DNA from 2 places in the Streptococcus mobilis genome. Region 2 is predicted to be linked to the other one. Evidence: predicted binding sites of a transcription regulator. Region 2 holds the regulator's gene; the other holds the start of a gene.
What was found. Region 2 encodes Rex, which represses fermentation and respiration genes when NADH is low (regulators of the CRP and FNR family bind a similar motif). Its sites were predicted from a motif close to TTGTGAANTANTTCACAA; they were not measured.
Positions count from the first base shown of each region.

Region 1: a site for Rex is predicted at 14,134-14,151, ahead of AC6IZR_RS05220 (formate/nitrite transporter family protein). Genes of this name have one in related genera too.

Region 1 covers NZ_AP041823.1:1,090,902-1,106,711, forward strand. The annotation lists gene AC6IZR_RS05175 (hypothetical protein) at 1-347, shown strand, start outside; gene AC6IZR_RS05180 (ROK family glucokinase) at 434-1,393, shown strand; gene AC6IZR_RS05185 (thymidylate synthase) at 1,484-2,323, shown strand; gene AC6IZR_RS05190 (CshA/CshB family fibrillar adhesin-related protein) at 2,526-3,971, shown strand; gene AC6IZR_RS05195 (GEVED domain-containing protein) at 3,991-10,446, shown strand; gene AC6IZR_RS05200 (dihydrofolate reductase) at 10,593-11,102, shown strand; gene clpX (ATP-dependent Clp protease ATP-binding subunit ClpX) at 11,311-12,543, shown strand; gene yihA (ribosome biogenesis GTP-binding protein YihA/YsxC) at 12,555-13,157, shown strand; gene AC6IZR_RS05215 (glucosaminidase domain-containing protein) at 13,307-14,008, shown strand; gene AC6IZR_RS05220 (formate/nitrite transporter family protein) at 14,177-14,971, shown strand; ribosomal protein L10 leader region at 15,033-15,167, shown strand; gene rplJ (50S ribosomal protein L10) at 15,206-15,706, shown strand; gene rplL (50S ribosomal protein L7/L12) at 15,781-15,810, shown strand, end outside.
Region 2 covers NZ_AP041823.1:1,285,954-1,301,763, forward strand. The annotation lists gene AC6IZR_RS06060 (phospho-sugar mutase) at 1-1,331, shown strand, start outside; gene AC6IZR_RS06065 (DUF6568 family protein) at 1,589-1,936, shown strand; gene mutY (A/G-specific adenine glycosylase) at 2,732-3,877, opposite strand; gene pta (phosphate acetyltransferase) at 4,125-5,099, opposite strand; gene AC6IZR_RS06080 (RluA family pseudouridine synthase) at 5,121-6,014, opposite strand; gene AC6IZR_RS06085 (NAD kinase) at 6,011-6,829, opposite strand; gene yjbM (GTP diphosphokinase) at 6,813-7,484, opposite strand; gene AC6IZR_RS06095 (CYTH domain-containing protein) at 7,580-8,137, shown strand; gene AC6IZR_RS06100 (ribose-phosphate diphosphokinase) at 8,210-9,166, shown strand; gene AC6IZR_RS06105 (cysteine desulfurase family protein) at 9,176-10,288, shown strand; gene AC6IZR_RS06110 (DUF1831 domain-containing protein) at 10,298-10,645, shown strand; gene AC6IZR_RS06115 (DUF4649 family protein) at 10,647-10,862, shown strand; gene AC6IZR_RS06120 (redox-sensing transcriptional repressor Rex) at 10,992-11,639, shown strand; gene radC (RadC family protein) at 11,842-12,525, opposite strand; gene AC6IZR_RS06130 (hypothetical protein) at 12,580-12,858, opposite strand; gene AC6IZR_RS06135 (class A sortase) at 13,029-13,772, opposite strand; gene gyrA (DNA gyrase subunit A) at 13,786-15,810, opposite strand, start outside.

The sequences.
Region 1 (15,810 bases), 200 kb from region 2:
AAGCTGGTATCATTCAGCAGCAACAGCTCTTTCACAGTATGGTCGCCTTGGTTTTTGCGGTCTACTTACTGCTCTATGGCTATAAGACCTTGCCGATTGTCTTTCCAGTTACCTTAGGAATTTGGCTCATCTATCGTTCGATTTTGAACTTCAGAAAAGCCAATTTCTACTCGAGGAAGGTTGAAGAACTGTCCAAACGTTATATTTTCTTTGCCTTGCTGCAGCTCTTCATCGGTTTATTCTTAATTGTTAGTCCGCTTTCGATTAGCGTTTTTCTATTAAATATTATTGGCTTGATTTTCCTCATTCTAGGATTTCAATCCTTTAGTCTCTTGTTAAAAAGTTAAGAAAAGTTACGTGCAAACCTTTGCGTTTGATAAAAAGTCTGATATAATAGAACTGTAAGTGTTTACAAGTTTGAAAGGAGTTACAGATGTCTAAAAAAATTATTGGGATTGACCTTGGAGGAACTTCAATTAAGTTTGCTATCCTCACTTTGGATGGGGAAGTTCAAGAAAAATGGTCTATTAAAACAAATATCTTGGATGAAGGTAGCCATATCGTAGATGATATGATCGAATCCATCGCGCATCGTTTGAAGATGCTTGAGCTTGATGCTTCTGAGTTCCAAGGAATTGGAATGGGTTCACCTGGTGTCGTTGACCGTGAAAAAGGTACAGTTATTGGTGCCTACAACTTGAACTGGAAGACCCTTCAACCAGTCAAAGAAAAGATCGAAAGTGTCCTTCATATTCCATTCTTTATTGATAATGATGCCAACGTTGCTGCTTTGGGTGAACGTTGGAAAGGGGCTGGTGAAAACCAACCAGATGTTGTCTTCATGACACTTGGTACTGGTGTTGGCGGCGGCATCGTCGCTGAAGGTCGTCTCTTGCACGGTGTACGTGGAGCTGCTGGGGAACTTGGTCACATCACTGTTGACTTTGATGATCCAATCCAATGTACCTGTGGTAAAAAAGGCTGTCTTGAAACGGTTGCATCTGCAACTGGTATCGTCAATTTGACTCGTCGTTATGCCGATGAGTACGAAGGGGACTCTCAATTGAAAGTCTTGATCGACAACGGAGAAGAAGTAACGGCTAAAACGGTCTTTGACCTGGCAAAAGAAGGCGATGCTCTTGCTTTGATCGTCTACAAGAACTTCTCACGTTACCTTGGACTTGCTGCTGCCAACATCGGTTCAACCTTGAACCCATCTAAGATCGTTATCGGTGGTGGGGTTTCCGCTGCTGGAGACTTCCTCTTGGATGGTGTGCGCAAGGTCTTTGAAGAAAACTCATTCCCACAAGTGCGTGAATCTACTCAATTGGCACTTGCTACTTTGGGAAATGACGCCGGTGTGATCGGTGCTGCATCCCTTGTATTACAATAAGATGAAATGGAGATCTGGCTCGTGCTGGGATCTCCTTTTTTTCTGTCTCCTGTGATATAATGAAGACAAAACTGGATTCAAGGAGAGTATATGACAAAAGCAGATACAATTTTTAAAGAAAACATTCGAAAAATCATGGAAGAAGGAGTCTGGTCAGAGCAAGCCCGTCCCAAGTACAAGGATGGTAGAACTGCCAACTCCAAGTACATCACGGGAGCCTTTATGGAATTCGACCTCGCAAAAGGGGAGTTTCCCATTACCACCCTTCGTCCCATCGCGATTAAATCAGCTATCAAAGAAATGCTCTGGATCTACCAGGATCAGTCGAATAGCTTGGATCTTTTAGAAGATAAGTACAATGTCCATTATTGGAATGACTGGGAAGTGGGAGACAGCCGGACGATTGGACAACGCTACGGAGCTGTCGTCAAAAAGCATGACATTACGAATAAGATCCTCAAGCAATTAGAGGCCAATCCTTGGAATCGTCGCAATATTATTTCCCTCTGGGATTATGATGCCTTTGAGGAGACCGACGGACTCTTGCCCTGTGCTTTTCAGACCATGTTTGATGTGCGGCGCGTGGATGGGGAGATCTATCTAGATGCAACCTTGACCCAGCGTTCGAATGATATGTTGGTGGCTCACCATATCAATGCCATGCAGTATGTAGCCCTACAGATGATGATTGCTAAGCACTTTGGCTGGAAGGTTGGGAAGTTCTTTTACTTCATCAATAACCTTCATATCTATGACAACCAATTTGAACAAGCAGAGGAATTGCTCCGTCGCGAGCCCTCTGATTGCCATCCGCGCTTGGTCTTGAATGTGCCAGACGGGACCAATTTCTTTGATATCAAACCAGAAGATTTTGAATTGGTCGATTATGATCCAGTGAAGCCACAGTTGAAGTTTGATCTTGCGATTTAAAAAAATTACACTTTTTCCGTAGCTTGATCTATAGCTTATATACTTTTGTATGTAAAAGTATATAAGCTAAATTTTTTTACTCATTTTTCAGTCAAAATGTTTTGAATATTGTTCGGGTTTTGTTAAAATAGATAAGGTTTGGGGAAAACTAAACAATTTAAAAAAGAATGTTAATTTATGGATAAATATGGAGGTCCACTAGATGGGGAAAGACTTATTTAATGATCGTATTAGCAGATTCTCAATTCGTAAATTGAATGTGGGTGTTTGCTCTGTCCTTCTCGGAACACTTGTCATGGTTGGGACAGCCGCAAGTGCAGCCGCAGAAGAAAAGACAGATACGACAAGTGAAAGTGTAGCAGCAGTTGCAACAGCGTCAGAAGCGTCCGCAACGTCTACAGCTACTTCAGCAGCATCAACTGCACCAGCTACATCGACTTATGATGCAAACCCAGTCGTCACTGCACCAGCATCATCAACTGCCGTAGCATCTACAAGTGTCGCTTCAAGCGCGAGCACAGCAGCATCTGCTGCCTCAACTGCTCCAGAAACATCAACAGCTTCTGAAACACCAAGCTTATCAGTTGCTACACCAGCAAACAATGCCGCAGGAGCAACTTCAACAAGTGCAGCTAAAAAAGAAACACCAACTCTTTCAGCTGGACAAGGTGTAGCAACAAACAATACACTAGCCACTGAAGAGACAGCACAAACTTCTGGTAAACGCCGTAATCGCCGTGCATTGGGTGACGCAAACGATCCAAACCTCATCGCGGATGATGTCCAAGATGCCACTTCAACTCCAAAGGTAGAAAAACCAGGCTTTACAACAAATATCAAAGCTACAGACTTGGCCAGCCAAATCGCTTGGTTGGACTTTGGCGATACAGCTAGCTGGACAGGAACGACGACAACATCGAAAGGGGAACTTGCTCTCCAGGTCGGCGCGACCTACACCAAGGAAATCATGCCTGGCTATGTGGTCAAGATCAAGGTTAAATCCTTAAAACCCTTCCAGGCGACAGAACTTTATAAAAAACGTCTTGAAGAACGAGGAGCGACTGAAGCTGAAAAGGCTACCTATGATCCAAATGCCAGAAATGGTTATATGAATGCGACTAATACAGCTGCAACGAAAGCAGCTTTTAGTGCTGGTGAAGAAGCTAAAATTATTGCCGAAGCTCAAAACCGTTGGACAGAAATAAGAGGTGAAGGCATCAATACTGGCACTAAAAAAACGACCATCAGTTCCGAGTTTGAAGGCGGAAATATTGGTGTTCAGTTTGAAATATCTGCGACCTTCCGTGGCAAAGCTGTAAAACCTGCCATTGTCATGGCAGATGGTGAGTCCGCTAACCCCAGTGAATTGGTTATGTTCACCACAAACGGAGAAGGTTGGCAACACATTGGGGAGTGGTATAAATATGGAAATAAAAATACCAAAACTTTTATTCCACAAGATACAGACAATTTATTTGGCTCAAATCCTTCCACTGTTATAGATGGTTTGAGTTTCTATAGGACGAACCTTGATCTAATTCGACGTTCAGATCAAGTGGGGCCAGATAAAAAAGCAGTTGCTTGGAAGTACTTTGGAAGTGCCGATTTAACAACTGGGGGTCTTCGGGCCAAATATTTCTGCAAGTAGTGTTGCAGTTCCTCTTGTCATGACAAAAGGAGCGTCCGAAGTTGGCTTGTATATCGCATCTTCAGGTAAACAATCAGCCATGCTTGGATTCTTCCCACTTGATGAAGGGGATGCACCAGCGTCTTATGGGAAGGCTATCCACTCTATCGCAACTGTAGACGGTGTTACGGGAGCTAAAGTAAATCAACCGTATCTTGGTCACTTGAGTCCAGATATGGATGAAAACAATACCCTCGACTGGTTTGGTGATGATAAGGCAACTACGGCTGACGAAGGAGTTGATCAATTGCTCCCAGCTGAGCTCAAAGGGACAACCAATGAGATGATCAAGATGGACCGCACTCGTCCAGGAAACTACACTATTTCGGTGGAAGCTCACACAGGTGGGGCGCCTAAAGCGCATATTTATGGCTGGATTGACTTTAACCAAAACGGAACCTTTGATGAAGACGAACGCTCTGACTTGGCTACTATTACCAAGGATGGAACCGTTACCCTAAGTTTCACTAAGAGCAAAACCTATATCGATCCAAGTGTCAATGAACTAGGCGTCCGCTTGCGAATTGCTAAGGATGCTGATCAAATCGAGAGTCCGACAGGAATGGCTTTCTCAGGGGAAGTTGAAGACTTCAGAACTCAGGTTACTCACCCACCAAAAGGGGAAGTCAAAGAAACAACGGGCCTTCAAGGCGAAAAACAAAGCTCTACTGTAGCCTTTACGGCTCGTGGTCTCTATAAGTATAGTCTTACAGATAAGGCTCAGATTGACCAAACAGTAGCTCCACAGATGGTGGACAACCGTACAGGTCAAGTCGTCACACCAGGAGCAGATGGCTACTATGCTGTGCCTGGTCAAGGGAAATACAAGATCACACCAAACGGGACTTCAGTGGATGTTGAGTTCATTCCGGAAGATCACTTCTTAGGAACAGCGGATGGTATTTCGATCCGTCGTACAGATAACAACGGCTATGACACTGGTTGGTCAACAAAATTCCCAGCTGATGAAGCTAACGTTGATACTGTTTTGAATACCATGGATGGTCTTTATATCCCAACTGTTACACCAACTGATATTGAAGGAGTAGATAAGACTTCGACAGATGTCCAAGGTGCGACTCAAACAGGTACACCAACCTTTAACACAACGACAACGAATGCTAATGGCGAAAAGATCTCTGTTACTCCAAGTTTGGAATACCCTGCTAAATTGGTGGATCCAGCGACTGGTCAAGTAACCAATGCAACCTCTGTAACAGTAGCAGGCGAAGGAACATATAGCATTGACGATGCTACTGGTAAAGTAACCTTTGTTCCAGAACCAGGATTCACAGGTACAGATCAAGGTGTTACCGTATCAGTGACAGCTCCTGTCGGAAGAGATAAAGACGGTACCGTCCGTGATGAATACCTTAAGACAGCGACAGCTAAGTACACACCAACGGTTACTCCAATCACAGTGACTCCTACAGACAAGGTTTCTGCGGATATTCAAAATGTTCCTCAAACCCAAACACCAACCTTTGATTTGAGTAACGATAAGACTGCTGAAATCACAAGCAAGAAATTGGTGGATCCAGCAACTGGTCAACTGACTGATGAAACAACTGTAACAGTAGCAGGGGAAGGTACATATACAATCGATCCTACTACAGGAGCAGTGACCTTCACACCTGAAAAAGACTTCGTTGGAACTGCAACTGGTGTGACAGTTCAGGCAACTGCAACGATTACCAATGCGAACGGTAAGACAGCAACCATCACATCTGATGCAAGTTACACACCAACAGTTGTAGCAGCTGTTCCAACAGCTAATCCAGCTACATCTAAAGATATCCAAGGTGCGACACAAACTGGAACACCAACCTTTGCAGGAAAAACTGTTCAAGTCAACGGTGAAGATAAAGCGATCACGATTAAAGATAACAGCTACACACTTTTGGATAAGGATGGTAATGAAGTAACAAGCACACCAGCTTATGCTGCTGATGGTACAACTGAAATTGGTACTTACTCAATTGATCCAGCAACTGGACAAGTAACCTTCACACCAACTGACAAATCTTACACAGGTAAAGTAACACCTGTTAAGGTTCAAGCTGAAAGCTCAAACGGTATCAAGGTAGATACAACTTACACACCTGAAATTGTTCCAGTGACTCCAACTGCAACTCCAGCAGAAACAACTGACATTCAAGGTGCAACTCAAAAAGGTAAACCTGAATTCAAGGGTGGAACCGTAACAGTTGATGGCGTTGAGAAAACAGTAGAAATCAATGAAGACGTTCCAGCAACATTTGATGATGGCTCAACTACCAAGAGAGTAGATGGCGTTGGTACTTACACAGTAGCAACAGACGGAACTGTAACCTTTGTCCCTGAAAAATCATTTACTGGAACTGCTCCAGCAGTGACGGTTGTTCGCGAAGATAAGAACGGAACCAAAGCTTCTGCAACCTACACACCAACTGTAACTCCAGTAACACCAACTGCGAAACCAGCTGAAACAACTGATATCCAAGGTGCTACACAAACAGGGAAACCTGTATTTACTGAAGGCGACAGCCGTGTGCCAATGAACAATGATGTTCCAGCAACATTTGATGATGGTTCAACTACCAAGACTGTTGACGGCGTTGGTACTTATACAGTAGCAGCAGACGGAACAGTTACATTTGTACCAGAAAAATCATTTGTTGGTACTGCACCAGCGGTAACAGTTGTGCGTGAAGACATGAACGGCACTAAAGCCTCTGCAACTTACACACCAACTGTAACGCCTGTAACACCAACAGCTGAAGATGCTACTTCAACTGGTAAACAAGGTCAAACTCAAACAGGTAAGCCTGAATTTACTGAAGGCAACAGCCGTGTGCCAATGAACGATGATGTTCCAGCAACCTTCGATGATGGATCAACTACTAAGACAGTTGATGGCGTTGGTACTTACACAGTAGCAGCAGACGGAACTGTAACCTTTGTTCCTGAAAAATCATTCACAGGTAAAGCACCAGCAGTAACAGTTGTTCGTGAAGATAAGAATGGAACTAAAGCTTCTGCAACTTACACACCAACTGTAACTCCAGTAACTCCAACTGCAACACCTGCTGAATCTACTGGACCTCAAGGTCTTGTTCAAACTGCCACTGTAACCTTCACTGAAGGTGATGAAGTAGCTCCAATTAACAAGGATTCGATTACTCTTCTTGATGAAAATGGTCAACCAGCAGCATCAGTAGAAGCGAAATCACCAGCAGGTGACGTGATCGGTACATACACAGTTGATAAAGATACAGGTGTTGTAACCTTCACACCAACGGATAAAACATACTCAGGTGATGTTGTTCCAGTTAAGGTTCAAGCAGCTGATACAAATGGAACTACAGTAGAAACAACTTATACACCGAAGATTACTCCAGTTGTCCCAACTTCTGAAGATGCTACATCGACAGATATTCAAGGACAAACACAATCTGGTAAACCAACCTTCACCGAAGGAAATCCAAATGTTCCAATCGATGAAGATACACCAGCGACCTTCGAAGATGGCTCAACCACTAAGACAGTAGATGGTGAAGGAACTTACACTGTTTCTCCAGATGGAACCGTAACTTTCGTTCCAGAAAAATCATTCACTGGAACTGCTTCAGGCGTAACAGTGAAACGCGTGGATAAGAACGGCACTGAAATCACAGCCAAGTACACACCAACTGTGACACCAGTAACTCCAACAGCAACACCAGCTGAATCAACAGATATCCAAGGTGCGACTCAAACTGGTAAACCTAAATTCACCGAAGGCGACAGCCGTGTGCCTATGAACGATGATGTTCCAGCAACCTTCGATGATGGATCAACTACGAAGACTGTAGATGGTGTTGGTACTTACACAGTAGCAGCAGATGGAACAGTTACTTTCGTACCAGAAAAATCATTCGTCGGAACTGCACCAGCGGTAACTGTTGTTCGTGAAGATATGAACGGAACTAAAGCTTCTGCGACATATACACCAACCGTAACACCAGTTACACCAACTGCAGAAGATACAACATCTACTGACAAACAAGGTCAAACGCAAACAGGTACACCAACCTTCACACCAGGTAATCCAAATGTTCCAATGGATGATGATACACCTGCAACATTTGAAGATGGCTCAACAACTAAAGTTATTCCAGGTGAAGGAACATATACTGTTGCTCCAGACGGAACCGTAACATTTGTTCCAGAAAAATCATTCACTGGAGAAGGTACAGGCGTAACGGTGAAACGTGTCGATAAGAACGGTACTCCAGTTACAGCTAAGTACACACCAACTGTAACACCAGTAACTCCAACAGCAACTCCAGCTGAATCAGAAGCACCTCAAGGTGTGGTTCAAACTGGAACTGTAACCTTCACTGAAGGTGACCCAGTTGCACCAATCGACAAGGATACCATTACTCTTCTTGATGAAAATGGTCAGCCAGCAGCATCAGTAGATGCGAAATCACCAGCAGGTGATGTGATCGGTACCTTCACTGTTGATAAAGAAACAGGTGTTGTGACCTTCACACCAACGGATAAATCATACTCAGATGATGTGGTTCCAGTTAAGGTTCAAGGTAAAGATACAAACGGAACTGTTGCTGAGACAACTTACACACCGAAGATCACTCCAGTTGTACCAACTGCTGATCCTGCAACATCTACAGACATCCAAGGTCAAACGCAAACAGGTACACCAAGCTTCACACCTGGTAACCCTGCAATCCCAATGGATGATGATGTACCAGCTACCTTTGAAGATGGTTCAACAACAAAAGTTATTCCAGGAGAAGGAACTTACACAGTTGCTCCGGATGGAACAGTAACCTTTGTACCAGAAAAATCATTCACAGGAACAGGTACAGGCGTAACCGTGAAACGTGTTGATAAGAACGGTACTCCAGTTACTGCAACTTACACACCGAAGATCACTCCAGTTGTACCAACTGCTGATCCTGCAACATCTACAGACATCCAAGGTCAAACGCAAACAGGTACACCAAGCTTCACACCTGGTAACCCTGCAATCCCAATGGATGATGATGTACCTGCAACATTCGTTGATGGTTCAACGACTAAGGTTGTTCCAGGTGAAGGAACTTACACAGTTTCTCCAGACGGAACAGTAACCTTCGTACCAGAGAAATCATTTGTCGGAACTGCATCAGGTATCGTGGTTCAACGCCAAGATAAGAATGGTACAGTCGTGAAAGCTAAGTACACGCCAACTGTAACTCCTGTGACTCCAACAGCTGATCCTGCAACTTCTACAGACATCCAAGGTCAAACACAATCTGGTAAACCAACCTTCACACCTGGTAACCCTGCAATCCCAATGGATGATGATACACCAGCAACCTTTGAAGATGGATCAACTACGAAGACCATTCCAGGTGAAGGAACTTACACAGTTTCTCCAGACGGAACAGTAACCTTCGTACCAGAAAAATCATTCACAGGAACAGGTACAGGCGTAACCGTGAAACGTGTTGATAAGAACGGCACACCAATTACCGCTACTTACACACCAACGGTAACCCCAGTTACACCAACAGCAGAACCAGTTACTTCAATTGGTAAGAAGGGTCAAACCCAAACAGGCAAACCAACTTTCACTGAAGGTGATAGCCGTGTACCAATGAATGACGAAGTTCCAGCAACCTTTGAAGATGGTTCAACTACGAAGACCATTCCAGGTGTTGGTACTTACACAGTGGCAGCAGACGGAACAGTAACATTCACTCCAGAACCTGAATTCACTGGAACTGCACCAGCTGTAACAGTGGTTCGCGAAGATGTGAATGGAACCAAAGCTTCTGCAACTTACACACCAACTGTCCTTCCAATCACTAAGTTTGTTGATAAAGAAGGTAAGGAAATCCCAGGATATCCTACAGTTGATGGAGAAGAACCAAAAGCTGAAATTCCAGGTTACCGCTTTGTGGAAACGAAGAAATTGCCTAATGGCGATACAGAACACGTCTATGAAAAAGTTACGACTTCATATGTAGACGAAAATGGGGATCCAATCCCAGGTAACCCAACAGAAGATGGGGAACAACCGAAGAAAGATATCCCTGGTTATGACTTCGTGAATACTGTTGTAGATAAAGATGGAAACACTCAACATATCTACAAGAAGACTGTGACACCAACTCCAATGCCGGATCCAACTCCGACACCAGAGCCACAGCCACAGCCTACTCCACAACCGCAACCAACACCAGAACCACAACCACAACCTACTCCACAACCAAAACCAGAAGAACCAACGATTCCTGTCGTTCCAGAAACGAAAGAAGAAGTGAAGTATATTGATCCACAAAATCCTACTGCACAACTTCCAAACACAGGAACAAAAGAATCTTCTACTGCTGGTCTTGCAATCTTTAGTGCTTTAGCAGGTCTGTCATTATTTGGATTTGCCAAACGCAAAAAAGAAGACTAAGCTAACTTGTGGCTAAGAAAAACCGCGAAAATCTCGCGGTTTTTTCTGTTTGTATTTGAAAAAATATCCTCCAAACTAGATAGTTGAAATCAGTCTTTTATAAGAAAATTTGATAAAATAGAAGTATCAGTGTAAAGGATGAGAGAATGAAAAAGATAATTGGTATCTGGGCTCAGACTGAAAATGGCATTATTGGAAAGGACCAAGTGATGCCTTGGCATCTGCCAGCGGAGCTTCAGCATTTCAAAGAAACAACCATGGGACGAGCCATTCTCATGGGAAGAGTGACTTTTGATGGTATGAAAAAACGGGTTCTACCAGGTCGGACCAGCATTATCTTAACGCAAGATCAAGCCTATGATCCTGAAAACGATTCTGTACTCGTCATGCACAGCAAAGAAGAAGTCTTGGACTGGTACCAGAACCAAGAGAAGAATCTTTATATTATCGGTGGCAGTCAGATTTTAAAGCTCTTTTCTGACCAGTTAGAAGAATTGATCCAGACCATGATTCATGCGGATATTGATGGAGATACATTGGCACCAAAATTTGAAGAGAACCGCTATGAAAGAGTCCGTCAAGTCCATCATCCGAAAGATGAGAAGAACCCATATGATTTTACGGTCAACTATTATAAGAGAAAGGATTTAGACTAATGGAGCGAAGTGTCTTTGGTTTTTTTACAGCTGTCCTATGTGTCATCTGTTTGATTTGTGCCTTACAAACCTTTCGTAAAAAACGGTTTGGCCTCGCTATTTTATTCTTACTAAATGCTTTTACCAATCTTGTGAATTCCATTCACGCCTTTTACATGACCTTATTTTAAACTAAATAGAAACAGAAAATGACAGAAAGAGGAAATACATGCCAACGAATCAAAATAATGATATGATGGTTTATTGTTCATTTTGCGGAAAGAGTCAAGATGAAGTCCAAAAAATCATTGCAGGAAACAATGCGTTTATCTGTAATGAATGTGTAGAGTTAGCACAAGAAATTATCCGTGAGGAGCTAGCAGAAGAAGTTCTTGCAGACCTTAGCGAAGTTCCAAAACCAATCGAATTGCTCAATATCTTGAACCACTATGTGATCGGTCAAGATCGTGCCAAACGTGCTCTTGCTGTAGCGGTATATAACCACTACAAACGTATCAACTTCCACGATACGCGCGAAGATGAGACAGATGTTGAATTGCAAAAATCAAACATCCTCATGATCGGCCCTACTGGTTCAGGTAAGACTTTCTTGGCCCAAACCTTAGCACGTAGCTTGAATGTCCCATTTGCTATTGCAGATGCAACAGCCTTGACAGAAGCCGGTTATGTGGGTGAAGACGTTGAAAATATTCTCTTGAAACTTCTTCAAGCAGCTGATTTCAACATTGAGCGTGCAGAACGAGGCATCATCTACGTCGATGAAATTGATAAGATCGCTAAGAAAAGTGAAAATGTCTCTATCACACGTGACGTCTCTGGTGAAGGAGTGCAACAAGCTCTCTTGAAGATTATAGAAGGAACTGTCGCTAGTGTCCCACCTCAAGGGGGACGTAAACACCCTCAACAAGAGATGATCCAAGTGGATACCAAGAACATCCTCTTTATCGTAGGTGGGGCTTTTGACGGGATCGAAGAAATTGTTAAGCAACGTCTCGGTGAAAAAGTCATCGGTTTTGGTAAGAACAATAAAGCCATTGATGAATCAAGCTCTTACATGCAAGAAATCGTTGCAGAAGATATTCAAAAATTCGGGATTATCCCAGAATTGATCGGACGTCTTCCTGTCTTTGCTGCTCTAGAGCAATTGACAGTTGACGACCTTGTCCGTATCTTGAAAGAGCCACGCAATGCCTTGGTAAAACAATACCAAACCTTGCTTTCTTATGATAATGTTGAATTGGAATTCGATGATGAAGCCCTTCAAGAGATTGCTAATAAAGCCATCGAAAGAAAAACAGGAGCTCGTGGACTTCGTTCGATTATCGAAGAAACCATGATGGATGTCATGTTTGAAATTCCAAGTCAAGAAGATGTCAAACTTGTCCGAATCACAAAAGAAGCTGTAGATGGAACTGAAAAACCAATTCTCGAAACAGCCTAGAAAGATAAAATATGGAAATTAATACACATAATGCGGATATCCTCTTAAGCGCTGCAAATAAGAGTCATTATCCTCAAGATGAGATTCCAGAAGTTGCACTTGCCGGTCGATCCAATGTCGGCAAGTCTTCTTTTATTAATACTCTCTTAAATCGAAAGAACCTGGCCAGAACATCTGGGAAACCAGGAAAAACCCAATTGCTAAATTTCTTCAATATCGATGATAAACTCCGTTTGGTGGATGTACCTGGTTATGGCTATGCACGTGTCTCAAAAAAAGAGCGCGAGAAGTGGGGGCGGATGATCGAAGAATACCTCACCAGCCGGGAGAACTTAAAAGCAGTCGTTAGCCTGGTCGATTTTCGTCATGAACCTTCAGCAGATGATGTCCAGATGTATGAATTCTTAAAATATTATGAGATCCCTGTGATCTTAGTTGCTACCAAGGCAGATAAGATTCCACGTGGAAAATGGAATAAACACGAATCGATCATCAAGAAAAAACTAGATTTTGATTCTTCAGATGTGTTCATTGTCTTTTCTTCTGTTACAAAAGAAGGTTTAGAGAAGTCTTGGGATGCAATTCTGGAAAATGCATTTAACGAAATAAATTGAAATGACATGAAAATGTCATTTTTGTTTTGGATTTATATCGCAAATGTAACACAAGTGTAATAAAATCTTCCTTTTCTTTGTCGTTTTATATGGTATAATTTATATAAAGATAAAAGATGATAAAAAATCAATTGGAGATAAATTGTATAATGAAAAAGAAAATACGAAATAAGACGAAATTGTTTGGTTTGATTGTTTCGGTATTAGCAGTGGGGACATTTGTAGCTGCTATGAGTGAGCACGTAACGTCAGTTGGTGCAAACGATGGAACTTACCAAACGTATTCAGATCCTACAGAAGCTTTTATTTCACAAATTGGAGAATCTGCGCGTCAGCTCGGTCAAGAGAATGACCTTTATGCCTCTGTAATGATTGCCCAAGCCATCCTTGAAAGTGGATCAGGTCAGTCGGGCTTGGCTTCTTATCCACATTACAATCTCTTTGGTATTAAAGGAAGTTACGATGGTCAATCTGCCGTAATGCAAACGTGGGAAGACGATGGTGCAGGAAATGCTTATACAATTAATGATGCATTCCGTTCTTATCCGTCTTATTATGAATCATTACAAGACTATGTAGCTGTTTTGAAACAAGGACATTTTGCAGGGGCTTGGAAAAGCAACACATCTAGTTACCAAGATGCAACAGCAGCTTTGACTGGGGTTTATGCTACCGATACAAGTTACTACGCAAAACTAAACCACATCATTGAAACTTATAATTTGACTCAATATGATTCACCTAATGTTCAAGGTGGTATTACAGGTACGGTATACAATCCTTATCGTCAACAGTTTACTTCTCAAGAAATCCTTAATTTGGATATTGCTTGGGCTAATCGTTTGAATTGATACAAAAAAAGTAGGCATGGTCTGCTTTTTTTGTAGATGTTATTGATATACGAGCGAAATAAATCGAATTTTTTGTTTTTCAAAATTTGTATTGCAAACCTTTTCAAAGGCCTCTTTCTATGCTATAATGATTTTATTCACAAACATTTTATAAGGAGATTTTTATGTCTGAATCTAATTTTCATTCAAAAAGTAGGAGCTGCTTGTAATAAGAAAGAGGACCTTTATCAGAAGTCCAAAACTCGGTATGCTGTTCGTTCTATTTTTGCTGGAGGTTTTCTTACTTTAAGTACTGCAGTCGGTGCAGTTGCCGCAGACTTGTTGAATACCTTCTTACCTGGATCTGGTCGTTTTCTATTTCCATTCATCTTTGCTTGGGGCTTGGTTTACCTCTTATTCTTAAATGCGGAATTAACCACCTCGAATATGATGTATTTGACGGCAGGGACCTATCTAAAGAAAATTAACTGGAAGAAAGCGTTGGAGATTCTTCTTTATTGTACCTTCTTTAATTTAATTGGTGCTTTAATCGTCGCTTTTCTTTTCAATCAAACAACTGCCTTTGCACATATCGACCCAAAAGGTTTCCTAGCCACGGTAGCAGAAAATAAACTCCAACGAAGCAATCAAGTGGTTTTCTTTGAAGGGGTTATTGCCAATATCTTTGTAAATATTGCTATTCTTTCTTATCTATATTTCAAAGATGAAACAGCCAAGGTGCTCTTAGCCCTTTCTGCTATTTATATGTTTGTCTTTATGACCAATGAACACTTGGCTGCAAACTTTGCTTCTTTCTCATTATTGAGCTTTAATTCAGTTTCTAGTCAATTGCCGCATTTTGAATTTTTAAATATTTTACGCCATTATAGCGTCACCTTCTTTGCCAACTGGGTAGGAGGAGGAGTCCTAATGGGACTGGCCTATGCTTGGTTGAATAATATCAAGAGTCTCTACAACGATTAAAAAATATAAAAAAAGTTTGCAAAAGTACTTGCATTCTTTTTTTATATGTGATAAACTAATCTACGGTTTGAAAAAACTGCCTAAGACAGTAGGGGAGCTCGACTCATAAAGATCCTACCGAGGACAAAACGTATCAATTAAAAGAAGCGTATTGTACTTTCGTGTCTAGGTTTGGGCGCGTTTTTCTTTTGGAAAAATTCCCCAAGCAAAATAATTACGGAGGTGAACACACTAATGAGTGAAGCAATTATTGCTAAAAAAGCGGAACTAGTTGACGTAGTAGCTGAAAAAATGAAAGCTGCTGCATCAATCGTCGTTGTAGATTCTCGCGGTTTGACAGTTGAGCAAGATACAGTTCTCCGTCGCAACCTTCGCGAAAGCGAAGTTGAGTTTAAAGTTATCAAAAACTCAATCTTGCGTCGTGCAGCTGAAAAAGCTGGTCTTGAAGACCTTGCATCTGTATTCGTTGGACCATCTGCAGTAGCATTTTCAAATGAAGATGTTATCGCACCTGCGAAAATCTTGAACGATTTTTCTAAAGACGCTGAAGCACTTGAAATTAAAGGTGGTGCAATCGAAGGCGCTGTCGCATCTAAAGAAGAGATTCTTGCACTTGCAACTCTTCCAAACCGCGAAGGACTTCTTTCTATGCTCCTTTCTGTACTTCAAGCGCCAGTGCGCAACGTTGCTCTTGCAGTCAAAGCGGTTGCAGACAACAAAGAAGACGCAGCTTAATCTTAAGCTACGCAGCGTAGCCTAGCTACAAAAAATAAAAATATATAATTAAAACTTATTTGGAGGAAATAACAATGGCATTGAACATTGAAAACATTATTGCT
Region 2 (15,810 bases):
CCGTTCGTCACCTCCACACATTTGCTGGAATCATGGTAACCGCTAGCCACAACCCTGCTCCATTTAACGGATACAAGGTTTACGGTGAAGACGGTGGACAAATGCCTCCAGCAGATGCTGATGCATTGACAGATTACATCCGTGCTATCGAAAATCCATTCTCTGTGAAATTGGCTGACCTTGAAGAAAGCAAAGCTAACGGCCTGATTGAAGTTATCGGTGAAAACGTCGACGCTGAATACTTGAAAGAAGTGAAAGGCGTTAACATCAACCAAGACTTGATCAATGAATACGGTCGCGACATGAAGATTGTCTACACTCCACTTCATGGTACTGGTGAAATGTTGGCTCGTCGTGCTCTTGCCCAAGCTGGATTTGAAGCTGTTCAAGTTGTTGAAGCTCAAGCTGTTCCAGATGCTGACTTCTCAACTGTTAAATCTCCAAACCCTGAAAACCAAGCTGCCTTTGCTCTTGCTGAAGAACTTGGTCGCAAAGTAGACGCTGATGTATTGGTTGCAACTGACCCAGATGCTGACCGCCTTGGTGTTGAAATCCGCCAACCAGACGGTTCTTACCTCAACCTTTCAGGTAACCAAATCGGAGCAATTATCGCTAAATACATTCTTGAAGCTCACAAAACAGCTGGTACACTTCCTGCCAATGCTGCCCTCTGTAAATCCATCGTATCAACTGAGTTGGTGACTAAGATTGCAGAAAGCTACGGCGCAACAATGTTTAACGTCTTGACTGGTTTCAAATTTATCGGTGAAAAAATCCATGAATTTGAAACACAACACAACCATACTTACATGCTTGGTTTCGAAGAAAGCTTCGGTTACCTGATCAAACCATTCGTACGTGACAAAGACGCTATCCAAGCCGTTCTTATCGTTGCTGAAATCGCTGCTTACTACCGTTCACGTGGTATAACTTTGGCAGATGGTATCGAAGAAATCTACAAACAATACGGTTACTTCGCAGAAAAAACCATCTCTGTTACCCTTTCAGGTGTGGACGGAGCTGCTGAAATCAAGAAAATCATGGATAAATTCCGTGGCAATGCTCCTAAACAATTTAACAATACAGACATTGCTATGACAGAAGACTTCTTGGAACAAACAGCTACTACTGCTGACGGCGTTGAAAAATTGACAACTCCTCCAAGTAACGTGCTTAAATACATCTTGGCTGATGATTCATGGTTTGCCGTTCGTCCTTCAGGTACAGAACCAAAAATCAAATTCTACATCGCTACAGTTGGTGAATCTGAAGCAGATGCCAAAGAAAAAATTGCAAATATCGAAGCAGAAATCAATGCTTTCGTAGGCTAAAACACGAGGCTGGGACAAAAGTCCTAGCCTCTCAATTATTTTTGGATTGTCGAGCAAGACGCAGTGGTTGAGTGGGCTCTACTACGCTGATTTTATCAGCTTTTACAGCCCTACTCAACTGTGCGGAGGTGGGACGACGAAATCGAATTCTAACGAATTACCGATTTCTCTCCCACTCTCTCTTTCTTTCGTAGCAAATACCAGCGATTTTATAGAAAATATGGCATACTAGACATAGAAGAAAGCGAGGTAATCTCATGGAACAATTTTTAGAAGATATTAAAGATCTTGAAGTGACAACTGTCACGCGTGCGCAAGAAGCGATCGATCAAAAAGAAACAGCGACCTTCTTTATCGGACGCAAGACTTGTCCTTACTGCCGGAAATTTGCTGCTAAGTTAGCAACTGTCGTAGCTGAAACAAAAGCTCATATCTACTTCATCAATAGTGAAGAACCAAGTCAGCTAGATGCGTTACAAGCCTTCCGCTCAACCTACGGTATCCCAACTGTCCCAGGATTTTTACATATCGAAGCCGGTGAAGTCAGTGTTCGTTGCGACTCATCTATGTCTGAAGAAGAAATCAAAGCATTCGCTCATTTATAAAAAAATTAGCTAGAGAATAATCTCTAGCTAATTTTCATTTACCATAAAAATTGTCCAACTTTTAGAATTTTTTTCATCAAACTATTATAGTAGACTATTTTTCATTTTAAGAAAAATATTGGAAATTCATGCTCCTCTAGCCTACCATCAAGATTAAAGTGTTTTGTAAACCATTTTCTGTACTTTTCAAATAGTAATTCATTTATGAATATGGTAGCAAATATCAAGATTAAGAAGATAGTAAGATATATTTTATTTACATTATTAAAGTCAGTTGTATAGTTCATAACTGTATAGTACCTTATAAAATAAAAATAAAGAAAGAAACATATCGGCACAAAATTTAAATAAAGCAAATAACTGCATAAGAATAGAAATTGGTGTTTCTTTGATCTTCTTCTGTAATGCATTTTATATGTTTTCGTTATTTTATTGAATAAAGGAAACCTGCTTTTAAAACTTCCATAATATTTTGGCGAGGCGTGGTAACCAAGCCAGTGAAGTATTTTAAAATTTAACTCACGAGTTAACCAAAATAAATTGTAAAATATAAATAAATAAATAATGATAAAGCTGATTTTCACATGATTAGAATATAATTTGTAAATCATATAATAATATACGCCAGCCATAAAATAATTAAAACAAGTTAATATAAAAAAGATGATACTAGCAAATATACTACGAGGTCCTATAAAATTTTTATCTGAATAATCTGGTATATAATCCATATAACTTACATAATCCTATTCTTTCTTCATAAACTTATGCTCTATATTAAATTAAAATGAACGTTCATTTATTAAATGCTTCCCAGATCTTTTGCTGGGGTTTAGCAAAAGGATAGTCCGAAAATTCTTCTGGTGTTAACCAAACAGTCGATTCACTTGCTGGCTGCTCTCCTTCTTTTACTAGGCCGTATCGAATCTGAACCTGCCACTTGCGATGCGAAAAGATATGCTGAACGATAGGATACGATCTGTCCTGCCAATCAATGGCCAAGTCATAGTCCTGTTCAAAAGAAATAATTTCTGGGTTACTCTCTACTTCCCTCTTACTATCCAGTAGTGATAATTGGCCTAGGTTCTCAGATAGGCTATCCACTTCGATCAAGGGAAAATGCCAGAAACCTGATAAAAGCCCTTCTCGCTCATTTTTCTCCAGCAAGTAGCGACCTTGACTATCCTTGATAATAAAAGCTGTGAGATAGACAGGTAGTGGTTTCTTCTTAGGAGCCTTGATGGGATAACGATCCATGGTCCCATGTTGGTAGGCCGCGCTAAATTCCTTAACAGGACTCTCTTCCGGCCGTGGATTGACTGGCGATTCAATATCGGACCCCAAATCCATCAAAGCCTGATTGAAATCACCCGGACGGGCCGGATCGATCAAGAATTCCATCATGGCTTGAAAAATCTTGCGATTAGTCGGGACTCCGATATCGTAGTCCACCTCAAACAAGCGGGCTAGGACACGCATGACATTGCCATCCACTGCTGGCTCTGGTAATCCAAAGGCAATACTAGCAATGGCACCAGCTGTATAAGGCCCAATTCCCTTCAGTTTAGATATTTCCTCATAACTTGATGGGAACACTCCTCCGTGATTTTCCATTATCTGCTGGGCAGCCTTCTGCATATTGCGGACACGTGAGTAATACCCCAATCCTTCCCAAGCTTTTAAGAGTTTTTCTTCGGGGGCTTGAGCCAAATCAGCGACCGTCGGAAACCAGTCTAAAAAACGCTCATAATAAGGAATCACCGTATCGACACGTGTCTGCTGGAGCATAATCTCTGAGATCCAAATTTTATAAGGATCCTGGGCCCTTCTCCAGGGGAGATCCCGTTTATGGGCATCATACCAGGCTAATAACTTTTCTCGGAAAGAGGCGATTTTTTCCTCCTCCCACATGGTAATCCCGTAATCTTTTAAATCTAACATATTCCTAGTATACCATAGAATGAGTTAGAGTTTAGAAATTCTGATTTTATAAAGAAAAAGAGGCTGGGACAAAAGTCCTAGCCTCTCAATTATTTTTGGATTGTCGAGCAAGACGCAGTGGTTGAGTAGGGCTCTACTACGCTGATTTCATCAGCTTTTACAGCCCTACTCAACTGTGCGGAGGTGGGACGACGAAATCGAATTTTAACGAATGACCGATTTCTGTCCTACTCTCTAAATGCATTACTTATTGTTCTACAGCTTGAGCTGCTGTAATCAAGGTTAATTTGTAAACGTCATCTGCATTACATCCACGAGAAAGGTCGTTGACAGGTTTGTTCAACCCTTGCAAAACTGGACCTACCGCCGCAAAGCCACCAAGACGTTCTGCCATCTTGTATCCAATGTTACCTGCTTCAATACCAGGGAAGATAAAGACATTAGCTTGACCTGCCACCTTGCTTCCTGGAGCCTTCAAGGCTGCAGTTGCAGGGACAAAAGCTGCGTCAAATTGCAATTCCCCGTCAATTTCAAGGTCTGGACGAAGTTCATGAGCAAGCTTAGTCGCTTCAACAACCTTATCAACACTTTCACCGAAACCAGATCCTTTTGTTGAATAGCTCAACATAGCAATTTTTGGATCAATACCAAACATCTTGGCAGTGATAGCTGAATTGATGGCAATTTCTGCTAATCCTTCAGCATCTGGATTGATGTTGATGGCACAGTCCCCAAACAAGTAACGTTCAGATCCACGAACCATAAGGAAAGCTCCTGAAGTCCGTTTTACATTTGGACGAGTTTTGATAATTTGCAAGGCCGGACGAACAGTTGCGGCTGTTGAGTGAATCGCACCAGATACCATCCCATCAACAATTCCCATGTGAACCAACATGACACCAAAATAGTTAACGTCGTCTTTCAAGACTTGACGCGCCTCTTCTTCAGTCATTTTGCCCTTACGACGTTCTACCAAGGAAGCTACCATTTCTTCAAAACCTGGATAAGAATGAGGATCGATGACTTCATATCCATCCAAAACCCCTTCGATTTCAAGATAAATCCGAATTTTATCCGGATTACCAAGCAAGACAGGGGTTACTTCTGTCTCGTTCACAATGCGTTTTGTCGCTTGGAGGATACGAGGTTCTTCACCTTCTGGTAATACAATACGAGCATTCTTACCAACGAGGTTGGCTTTGAGATTTTCGAAAACTTCCATGAGTTTTACTCCTTTTAATAATTAATAACTAGTTTGAAGCTGTGTTAATACAGCTTGGAAATCTGGAGGCAGTGGACTTTCTATGACCAATTCTTCCTCTAGAAATGGATGATAATAGGATAGACGATGACAATGAAGGGCTTGGCGCTCAATGCCGTCTTCTAAACTCCCGCCATAGAGATCATCTCCCAAGAGTGGAAAAGCAATATGGGAAAAATGAACACGGATCTGATGGGTTCGACCTGTGTGTAACTGAATATCCACTAGGTGAATATCCCCAAAAGATTGAACAACCTGGTAGCTAGTATGAGCATACTTGCCACCTTTAGCTACCTTTCGGGTGATAATAGAATCTTCATCACGCGCAATCGGAGCAATAATCTCTCCGACAGGATCAAGCTTCCCAGATCCCTTGACCAAGGCATAATAGCGTTTTTGAATCGTTTTAGACTGCAATTGCTTATCTAATCGAGCATGAGCATAACCATGTTTGGCAAAGAGCATAACGCCACTAGTATCCTTGTCCAGGCGAGTGACAATGTGGACCTGCTGATTCTCGTAGCCTTGTTTCACATAGTAGCCTTTTACAAAATTGGCTAAGGTATTGGAATGAATCGCACTTGGAATAGAGGCAATGCCAAAGGGTTTGTTTAAGACCAAAAAATGATCATCTTCAAACAAAATATCCAAAGGCCGATCCATAGGTTTTAAGGTTTCAAAACCTTCTTCTGCCGGAATATCGATAACCAAGTGATCCCCAATATCCAACAAATAGATCGCATTCTCCGGACGTCCATTGACAAGGATCTGGCCACCACGAAACTTAATCTTTGCTAAGAGACCCTTAGAAACCTCATGCTTTTTCAGGAAGGTCTTAACCTTGACATGCTCATCGACAATGAATTCAAATCTCATTCTCTATCATCTCCGATAAAGGCATCCTTGACCCGATTCCAGAAGCTGGTGTGACTGGAGCTTGCCACAAAATTAATCTTATGGTTGTCAATCTGATATTCTACCTTTGCAATATTACGGTAAGAATAGGTTGAATTATCAACAGAGATAATGTGGAAGCCAGGTCTTGTCGGTGTAATCTCGATCTTATCCTTTTTAGGGACAATGACAGAAGAACCCAAGGTACGATAAACACGGTTGTTGAGACTGGCGATCTCAGCGATCTGTAGCGCCTCAATAGTCGGGTGAAGGACTGCTCCTCCCAAGGATTTGTTGTAAGCCGTACTTCCTGTAGGAGTCGAAACGGTAATCCCGTCTCCTCTAAAGCGCTCAAAATCCACACCATTAATCGTGAGATCAGCAACCATGGTCCGGTCGCTTCTCTTAATCGTTGCTTCGTTCAACGCTCTCATGGTACGGGTTTCCCCATTTTCAAAAGTAATCTTGACATTCAAAATAGGGTAGGAAACCTTAGCTCCAGTATCATATTTTAAGTTCTCAACCAGCTTATCGATTTCACTGTCTAAGTAATCTGTATAGAATCCTAAATGTCCGGTATGGACGCCAACAAATCGCACCCGATCCAACTGGTGTTCATACTTGTGAAAGGCCGATAGCAACATCCCATCACCACCAATTGAAATCACAATATCCGGGTGCTTCTCCGTCAAAATAAAATTATTTTTCCGAAGCTTGTAGCGCAACTGCTGAAAAACCTCTTCACTTTGACGCTTGCGATTGCGAATAATGGATACTTTTTTACCTGTAGTCTTCATCTGTGTCATCACTATTTCCAACGCCATCATTTAACTTACGATGAAGTGGATCAAACAGGGCTTGAGCCTCCTGAATCGCATCCCGAATTGCCCCCATCTCTTCATCCAAGAGATAGGCCAGGTTTGCTGTCGTCTCTAAGCGTTTTTTGATCTCGTCTGGAAAGTCTCCTTTATATTTATAATTGAGCGAGTGTTCAATGGTTGCCCAAAAATTCATGGACAAGGTCCGAATTTGAATCTCTGCTAAGATCGTTTCATTTCCATCAATGGTATCGACCGGATACTCGACCACGACGTGGTAACTCCGGTAGCCACTTGATTTCTTGTGGCGGATATAATCTCGCTCTTGGACCACGCGCATATCCTGCCGTTGTCTCAGAACCTCTAGGATCTCATCCACATCATCTACAAACTGGACCATGATGCGAAGACCAGCAATATCTTGCATATCCTGAGCTAGATTTTCTTCAGAAATATTTCTTCGGATCATCTTCTCACGGATGCTCTCAATCGGCTTGACCCGTCCTGTGACAAACTCAATTGGAGAATGCTTTTGTTGCTTACGATATTGCTTACGAATCCCACGCAGTTTGATTTTTAATTCCCCAACTGCTTGGATATACGGATCTAAGAAGTTTTCCCAATCAATTGCCATCCTACCACCTTGTAATCTGAACCATTTTTGTATACAATAAACACATCTCTTATTATATCATGAATCGCTTTCGAAAAAAAGCAAAGGACCACAAAATGAACCATTTAGAAATTGAATACAAAACCTTGCTAGATAAGGAGGAATACCAATCCCTCCTTCCACTTTTTGCTGATACAAAATTGGTTGTCCAAACCAATCACTATATCGATACACCCGACCAGCTCATTCGTAAAGAAAAAATGGCCTTGCGGGTGCGTACTTTCACAGATCAGGCTGAGTTGACTCTCAAGGTTCCTGAGGCAGTTGGCCATTTCGAGTACAATCAAGACCTCAGCCCAGAAGAAACCGAGGCGATCCTTCAACACCAACAGTTTCCTGACGGAGAAATCAAAAACCTCTTGGTGTCAAAAGGAATCGCCATTGAGCAACTCGCTGTCTGGGGAAGCCTTACAACAGAACGATTCGAAAAAGAAACAGCTGCAGGCCTAGTGGCACTAGACCACAGTCTCTATCTAGACACTGAAGATTATGAGTTGGAAATCGAGGTCGAAACTGCTGAGCAGGAAGAAAATTTCCATCAGTTCATCAAAGAGCATGGAATCGTCTACAAAGCTGCAAAAAATAAAATCGCCAGATTGGCGGAAAGATTGTAAAATAGCTGAAATTATCGCAAATTTTTGCTAAAATAGTGCTAAGATCAAAAATCTAAATGAGGTTGGAATCACATGTCAGATAAAAAAAATATGAAGCTCTTCTCTCTCAATTCAAATCCAGAGATTGCGCAAAAAATCGCGGATCATGCTGGGGTTCCACTTGGGAAAATTTCATCCCGTCAATTCTCAGATGGTGAAATCCAAGTCAATATTGAGGAAAGTGTTCGTGGATATGATATTTATATCATTCAATCAACCAGTTTCCCTGTCAACAATCACTTGATGGAACTATTAATTATGGTGGATGCTTGCCAACGGGCCAGCGCAAATACTGTCAATGTGGTCATGCCTTACTTCGGTTATGCCCGCCAAGACCGGACTGCTGCTCCTCGTGAACCAATCACTGCTAAGCTTGTCGCAAACATGTTGGTCAAAGCTGGGGTGGATCGTGTCGTCACACTGGATCTCCACGCAGTGCAAGTTCAAGGTTTCTTCGATATTGCCGTGGATAACCTCTTTACCATTCCACTCTTTGCAGAACACTACATTAATAAAGGTCTAACTGGTCCTGATGTCGTAGTCGTCAGCCCTAAAAACTCAGGTGTCAAACGCGCTCGTAGTTTAGCAGAATATCTTGATGCACCGATTGCGATCATTGATTACGAGCAAGATGATGCGAACCGTGATTATGGCTATATTATCGGGGATGTCAAAGATAAGAAAGCGATCTTGATTGACGATATCCTCAATACTGGTAAGACATTCTCAGAAGCTGCAAAAATTGTCGAACGCGAAGGTGCTACTGAAATTTATGCTGTATCAAGCCATGGTTTATTTGTAAAAGGTGCTGTCGAGTTATTAGACCAAGCTCCGATCAAAGAAATCTTGGTAACCGATTCTGTTGCTCCAAATGGACCAACTCCCAAAAATATTAACTATCTGACAGCTAGCGAACTGATCGCTGAAGCTATTGTTCGCATTCAAGAAAGAAAACCTGTTAGTCCTCTATTTGCCTACCACAAGAAATAAGGTCTTAATGTGATATATTTTGATAATGCCGCAACAACTCCCCTTCTACCTGAAGTCATTGATAAAATGTCTGAAACCATGAAGACCACTTTTGGAAATCCATCGAGCCTTCATGCTCATGGACGGATGGCTAGTAAACTCCTCCGAGAATCTCGCGAGCAAATTGCTCAGTCCCTCCATACTCTTCCAAATCGTATTTTCTTCACCTCAGGTGGATCAGAAAGTAATAATACCGTTATAAAAGGCTACTGCTTGAAACACCAAGCAGATGGCAAACACATCATTACGACCGCTTTGGAACACCATGCAGTTCTAGAACCCATCGAATACCTTGTAGAACGTTTCGGATTTGAAGTGACGATCGTCCAACCAAGAGATGGACGCATTCAGGCTAGTGATATCAAGGCGGCACTTAGACCGGATACCATTCTTGTCTCTACCATGTTTGCCAATAACGAGACAGGCGATCTTCTACCGATTAAAGAAATCGGAGAACTCTTAAAAGATCATCCAGCTGTCTTTCACGTTGATGCTGTCCAAGCAATCGGAAAGGTCCCTGTCTATCCCGAAAAGTTGGGAATTGATTTTCTCAGTGCTTCTGCCCACAAATTCCATGGACCAAAGGGCGTTGGCTTCCTTTATGCGGCTACCCCAGATTTTGATAATCTCATCCATGGTGGGGATCAGGAAAGTAAGATGAGAGCCAGCACGGAAAATCTTATTTCTATTGTCGGGATGGCAACCGCGCTTCAGCAAGCTACACTTCATCAAGAAGAAAATTTCCACCAGGTTCAAAAACTCGGCCAAGAACTAGTCAATGGTTTAGCAGCCTACGACTACTACGTTAATGCGAATGACGGTCATCTTCCATTTGTTTGGAATCTTGGCTTTCCGGGTGTCCAAAATGATTTATTATTGATGCGACTCGATCTTGCTGGCATTTCTGTCTCTACAGGTTCTGCTTGTACCGCTGGTACAGTTCAACCCAGCCATGTCCTTGAGGCACTCTATGGAAAAGATAGCTCACGCCTAAAAGAATCCCTTCGAATTAGTTTTTCAGAACTCAATACCGTAGAGGAAGTTCAAGACTTCCTCTCAAAACTTAAAGAAATTTTATCATAGGAGAACAATATGGCTTTTGAAACAAGTGTTTCATTGAAAGACTGTAAATATACCTATAGTCTACACCCAAATGTTAAAAAATATACCTTACGTGACAATACATTTGCTGTTACAAAGGTTGGAAATTACGAGTTAAATCGTTTGCTCGAAGCCGTTCCAAATAGCGGCGAAGGCTTCCTACTTAAAATCATTTTTAATAAAGATTTGACAGGTTTTAAGATCAATATTACAGACAAGTCTGGGCTTCGCCTGGTTAATATCTTTAAAAATCCAGAAAATGACATTATCCAACAAAAATTCTATTTCCTAATGGATAGTCTTGTCGAAAGAGAAATTTTCAACAAAACAGAGGCCTAATATGGTAACCTTAACTTATATCGACGCCTACCAAGTAGAACGAACGACTACTTATCCTGACCTTGCAGCCTGTATCCTAGCTTTTTCAGGCTGTGTAACCCTGCCTGACTCTTACTCAATCGTATCCATTGAATACAAGGGGGAAAAGCTCCCCTATACAGGACGAGTCGATGGACTCTATGCTTTTTTGAAAAAGGTAGAACAAGCTGAAAACTAAGCTGATGCTGATGGAACTCTCCATTGCCATCAGCTTTTTCTTTAGACAAAAATATTTTTGAAAAACCGCTCTAGATAGTTGATTTTTTCACAATCTTCCTATACAATAAGAGGGAAAGGTTGTGATATTGTGAAACATGATAAAAATACTCCAATTCCACGCGCAACAGCAAAACGCTTATCGCTCTACTACCGCATTTTTAAACGCTTTAACTCTGAAAAAATAGAACGCGCCAATTCCAAGCAAATTGCTGATGCAATTGGGATTGACTCTGCTACTGTTCGCCGAGATTTCTCTTATTTTGGTGAATTAGGAAGACGTGGATTTGGTTATGACGTAAAAAAACTGATGAACTTCTTTGCGGATCTCTTAAATGACAATGCCATTACCAATGTCGCTATTGTGGGGATCGGAAATATGGGAAGTGCACTCCTCAACTATCGCTTCCATGAACGCAATAAGATGAAAATTGTCATGGCGTTTGATCTAGACGATCATGAACTGATCAATACCAAAAGTAAGGACGGAATTCCCATTTACGGTATTTCCTCCATTAAAGAAAAGCTCAAACAAGAAGGCATTCAAACAGCCATCCTAACTGTTCCAAGCGTCAAGGCTCAAGAAGTGGCTAGCCTTTTGGTAGATGCTGGTGTCAAGGGAATTCTCAGCTTCTCACCAGTGCATCTGACAGTCCCTAAAGATGTCGTCGTCCAATATGTCGATCTCACCAGTGAATTGCAAACACTCCTTTATTTCATGCGAAAAAACGAAGAATAAAGACTTATACATTAAAAAGAAAAAAGGCTGGGACAAAAGTCCTAGCCTCTCAATTATTTTTGGATTGTCGAGCAAGACGCAGTGGTTGAGTGGGCTCTACTACGCTGATTTCATCAGCTTTTACAGCCCTACTCAACTGTGCGGAGGTGGGACGACGAAATCGAATTCTAACGAATTACCGATTTCTGTCCCACTCTCTTTTTTATACCAAATAATCGGTTTCTTCACGGTAACTATAATAGTTTTCTTCAGATACAATCAAGTGATCCAATAAGGTTAAACCCATCACTTCACAGGCCTCTAAGACTCGATGAGTTACTTCATCATCGTTTTTACTGGGAAATACGGCACCAGATGGATGATTGTGAGCCAAGATGATAGAGGTTGCCATGTGCTTTAGTGCATAATGCAGGATTTCACGTGGCTCCGCAATACTTCGATTCACGGTTCCAATAAAAATGGTCTGCTGATGAATAATTTCATTCTGCGTATTTAAATAGAGAGCAACCAGGTGCTCCTGTTTCTTATGGCCGATTTCCTGTTGAATTTTATGGGCCAATTTCTGGCTGCTCATAATCTGTTCGGAAGTCATCAATTCGTCTTTATGAATCCTTCGTCCAAACTCAATCACAGCCTGAAGTTCGATGGCCTTCACCCGGCCAATGCCAGAGATTTCCTGTAGTTCCTCTAGGGTTAATTGACTTAACTCCTTTAAACTATTAACCGAACTCAGAAGACCTTGTGCAATCTCATAAACGCTTTTTTGCTTATTGCCTGTCCGTAAGAGAATGGATAACAATTCTTGATGACTCAGCTTATCTACCCCTTCAGAAACCAAACGTTCTCTAGGAAGCAAAGATGGTTCAATAAATGATATGTCGTACATAATTTCCTCCTCACTTATTAATTCGTAATAAATGGAGAAAACGACAACCTTTCATTATTTACAGGCGATTTCTTCCTTCAAATCATCTAACACTAAGACTTCATCTTTATTAAAGCGGATCTGATAACCTGTTTGAACTTGTTCAAGCTCCTTTAAAAACTGTTGAATTTCACAGCGGATCAAGTACTCCTGGCTCTGAGGAATGGCCTCTAAAGCTTGGTAGACCTGCTCTACTTCGTAGATTCCTTTCGTAATTAAACCATTTCGTGGAAAATCATTTACTAAGAGATTGTAGAAATGATGCAAGAGATGATAAATTCGCTCTTTCGTCACTATTCTACCTCCTTATCATACTCTTTCTCCTCTTATTATATACTGATTTTCCCTTAATATTATGACAAGTTCCTTACATTATATTACCAATCTCTTACAATTTTACAAGAATTTCTCCCAGCCTCCTACATAGAAAAGGCCCAGACATTTCTGTCTCGGGCTTTATTTTCTTAAAGTTGCATTTGATTATAAGACTTGCTGAATGAATCCAGGATGTCTTTTGGAGCCTTGTCATAGTCAACAGAGGTTTCCAAATTTCCTTTTACAATCGTACGGTAAGTCGCTGCAGCATCCTCACAGGTCACTAAAGTGATCTCATTAACGCCTTCACGATCTTGAATGACATCTACACGATCTGGAGTCACTGTCTCAACTGACGAGATGACATAAGTATAGATTTTTTCTTTGTCCGTGATGTAGATCTTCATTCCCGCCTTGGCTTTCTCTAATGGTGAGAATAACATGGCATTTGCTCCAGTTAGGCCAAATACATGGTGACTAGCAAGAGAATAATTGCCTTGCCCCATGACTTGGTTTTCCTTCATGGTCCCTGCTCCGTAGTAGAGGGCTACATTTTCAAGCCCCTTAAAGATCGGAAGGTTCATGTTTAATTCAGGAATCGAAATCCCCCCAATTACTGGTAGCTTTTGAGCTTGCCATTGGGCATTGATGACGGCTTCCGTCGAGAGTGACTGGACATGTTGGAAATCAAAGCTCGTCTTCACTTCTTTATTCTTGTCAATGGTTTTTTTATCGACCTTGCTAACCTGATATTGGTTGGTATGCCAAACCATAATCATGTTTCGGATCGGAGCATTGAAAATCAAGAGAAGCGAGAGAATAATCAAAAGTGTTGCAACGATGTTGATAAGAGTATTGCGTAAACTCTTTTTCTTTTTTCTTTTGCGTGACATGCTGTCCCCTTATCTATTCGTTTTCTTCCACTACTTCTTCATCTTTTTCATCGGGTTGGACTGTTGTAAAGGTCATAATTTTCGCATCCTGATCCAGTCTCATGACTTTGACACCTTGCGTTGAACGACCCGTTTGAGAGATATTCCCAACACTTGTGCGGATCATGACTCCTGTATCGGTAATGATCATCAGATCTTCATCCCCTTTAACGGTTAAAAGACCAGCTAAGGGACCATTTTTCTCTGTAATATTGGCTGTCTTGATTCCTTTACCGCCACGGCCTTTGGTTGGGTATTCGCTAGCCATTGTCCGCTTACCATACCCTTTTTCAGTGATGATCAATACTTCATCTTGATCCGTAACGACGCTAGCCCCAACAACCTTGTCTCCTTCACGGAGATTCACACCACGTACACCAGTGGCAGAACGTCCCATATTGCGGACCACAGCCTCGTTAAAGCGGACAGAATAACCATACTTGGTACCGATAATGACGTCAGCATTGCCATCTGTAAGGAAGACATTGATCAATTCATCCTCATCGCGCAGATTCAGAGCTTTGAGACCGTTCTGACGGATATTTGAAAATTCAGCCACATTGGTCCGCTTGACCAAACCTTGTCGCGTCGTAAAGAAGAGATAGGCTTCGTCACTGCGGTCTTGCTCCACATTGATAATGGTTTGAATCGATTCACCTTCGTCCAATTTTAAGAGGTTGACGATTGGCAACCCTTTGGCTGTCCGGCCATATTCTGGAATCTCATAACCTTTCAAACGATAGACACGTCCCTTATTGGTAAAGAAAAGCAAATGATCATGGGTGCTCGTAGAGACCAGTTCACGGACAAAGTCATCATCTTTGACACCAGTTCCTTGAACCCCACGTCCACCACGTTTTTGAGCCGTAAATTCCGCTTGGTCCAGACGTTTGATGTAGCCTTTGTTAGAAAGGGTGATCAAGACATCTGTTTCTTCAATCAAGTCCTCATCTTCAAGAGAAAGGACTTCTCCGACCATTAACTCAGTTCGACGAGCATCGCCAAACTTGCGTTTGACTTCTTCCAGTTCTTCCTTGATGATGGTGGCCACACGTTCTGGTTTCGCCAAAATGTCAGCCAAATCAGCAATCAAGGCAACCAAATCATCGTATTCACTTTGGATCTTGTCTCGTTCCAAACCGGTCAAACGACGAAGACGCATGTCCAAAATGGCTTGACTTTGACGTTCAGAAAGCTTGAATTTAGCCATCAATTCAGCTTGTGCTTCAGCGTCTGTCCGGCTATTGCGGATAATCCGGATCACTTCATCGATGTGATCCAAGGCAATGAGCAAACCTTCTAAGATATGGGCACGTGCTTCCGCTTTTTCTTTATCAAAGATGGTCCGTCGAGTCACCACTTCTTTCTGGTGCTCAATATAAGCCCCTAAAATTTGTCGAAGAGAAAGAATCTTTGGAACACCATTTTGGATCGCCAACATATTGAAACCAAAATTGGTTTGCATTTGTGTCATCTTAAAGAGGTTGTTCAAAATAACGTTAGCCGAAGCATCTCGGCGGACCTCAATCACAAAACGAACCCCTTCACGGTTTGATTCATCACGTACAGCTGTAATCCCTTCGATCCGTTTTTCTTGCACCAAGCGAACGATGTGCTCGTGAACCTTGGTTTTATTGACCATATAAGGGAACTCAGTAACAACAATCCGTTCACGGCCACTCTTGGTCACTTCAATTTCTGTACGAGAACGAAGAACAATTGAGCCTTTTCCTGTTTCATAGGCTTTGTGGATACCTGATTTCCCCATGACCAAAGCACCTGTCGGAAAATCTGGACCAGGAAGAACTTCCATGAGTTCACGGGTCGTTACCTCAGGATTATCCATCATCAGCTTCACTGCATCAATGGTTTCTCCCAGATTGTGTGGAGGAATATTGGTAGCCATCCCAACGGCAATCCCTGTAGCACCATTGACGAGAAGGTTAGGGAAACGTGCAGGTAAGACCAAAGGTTCGCGCTCACTGGCATCATAGTTATC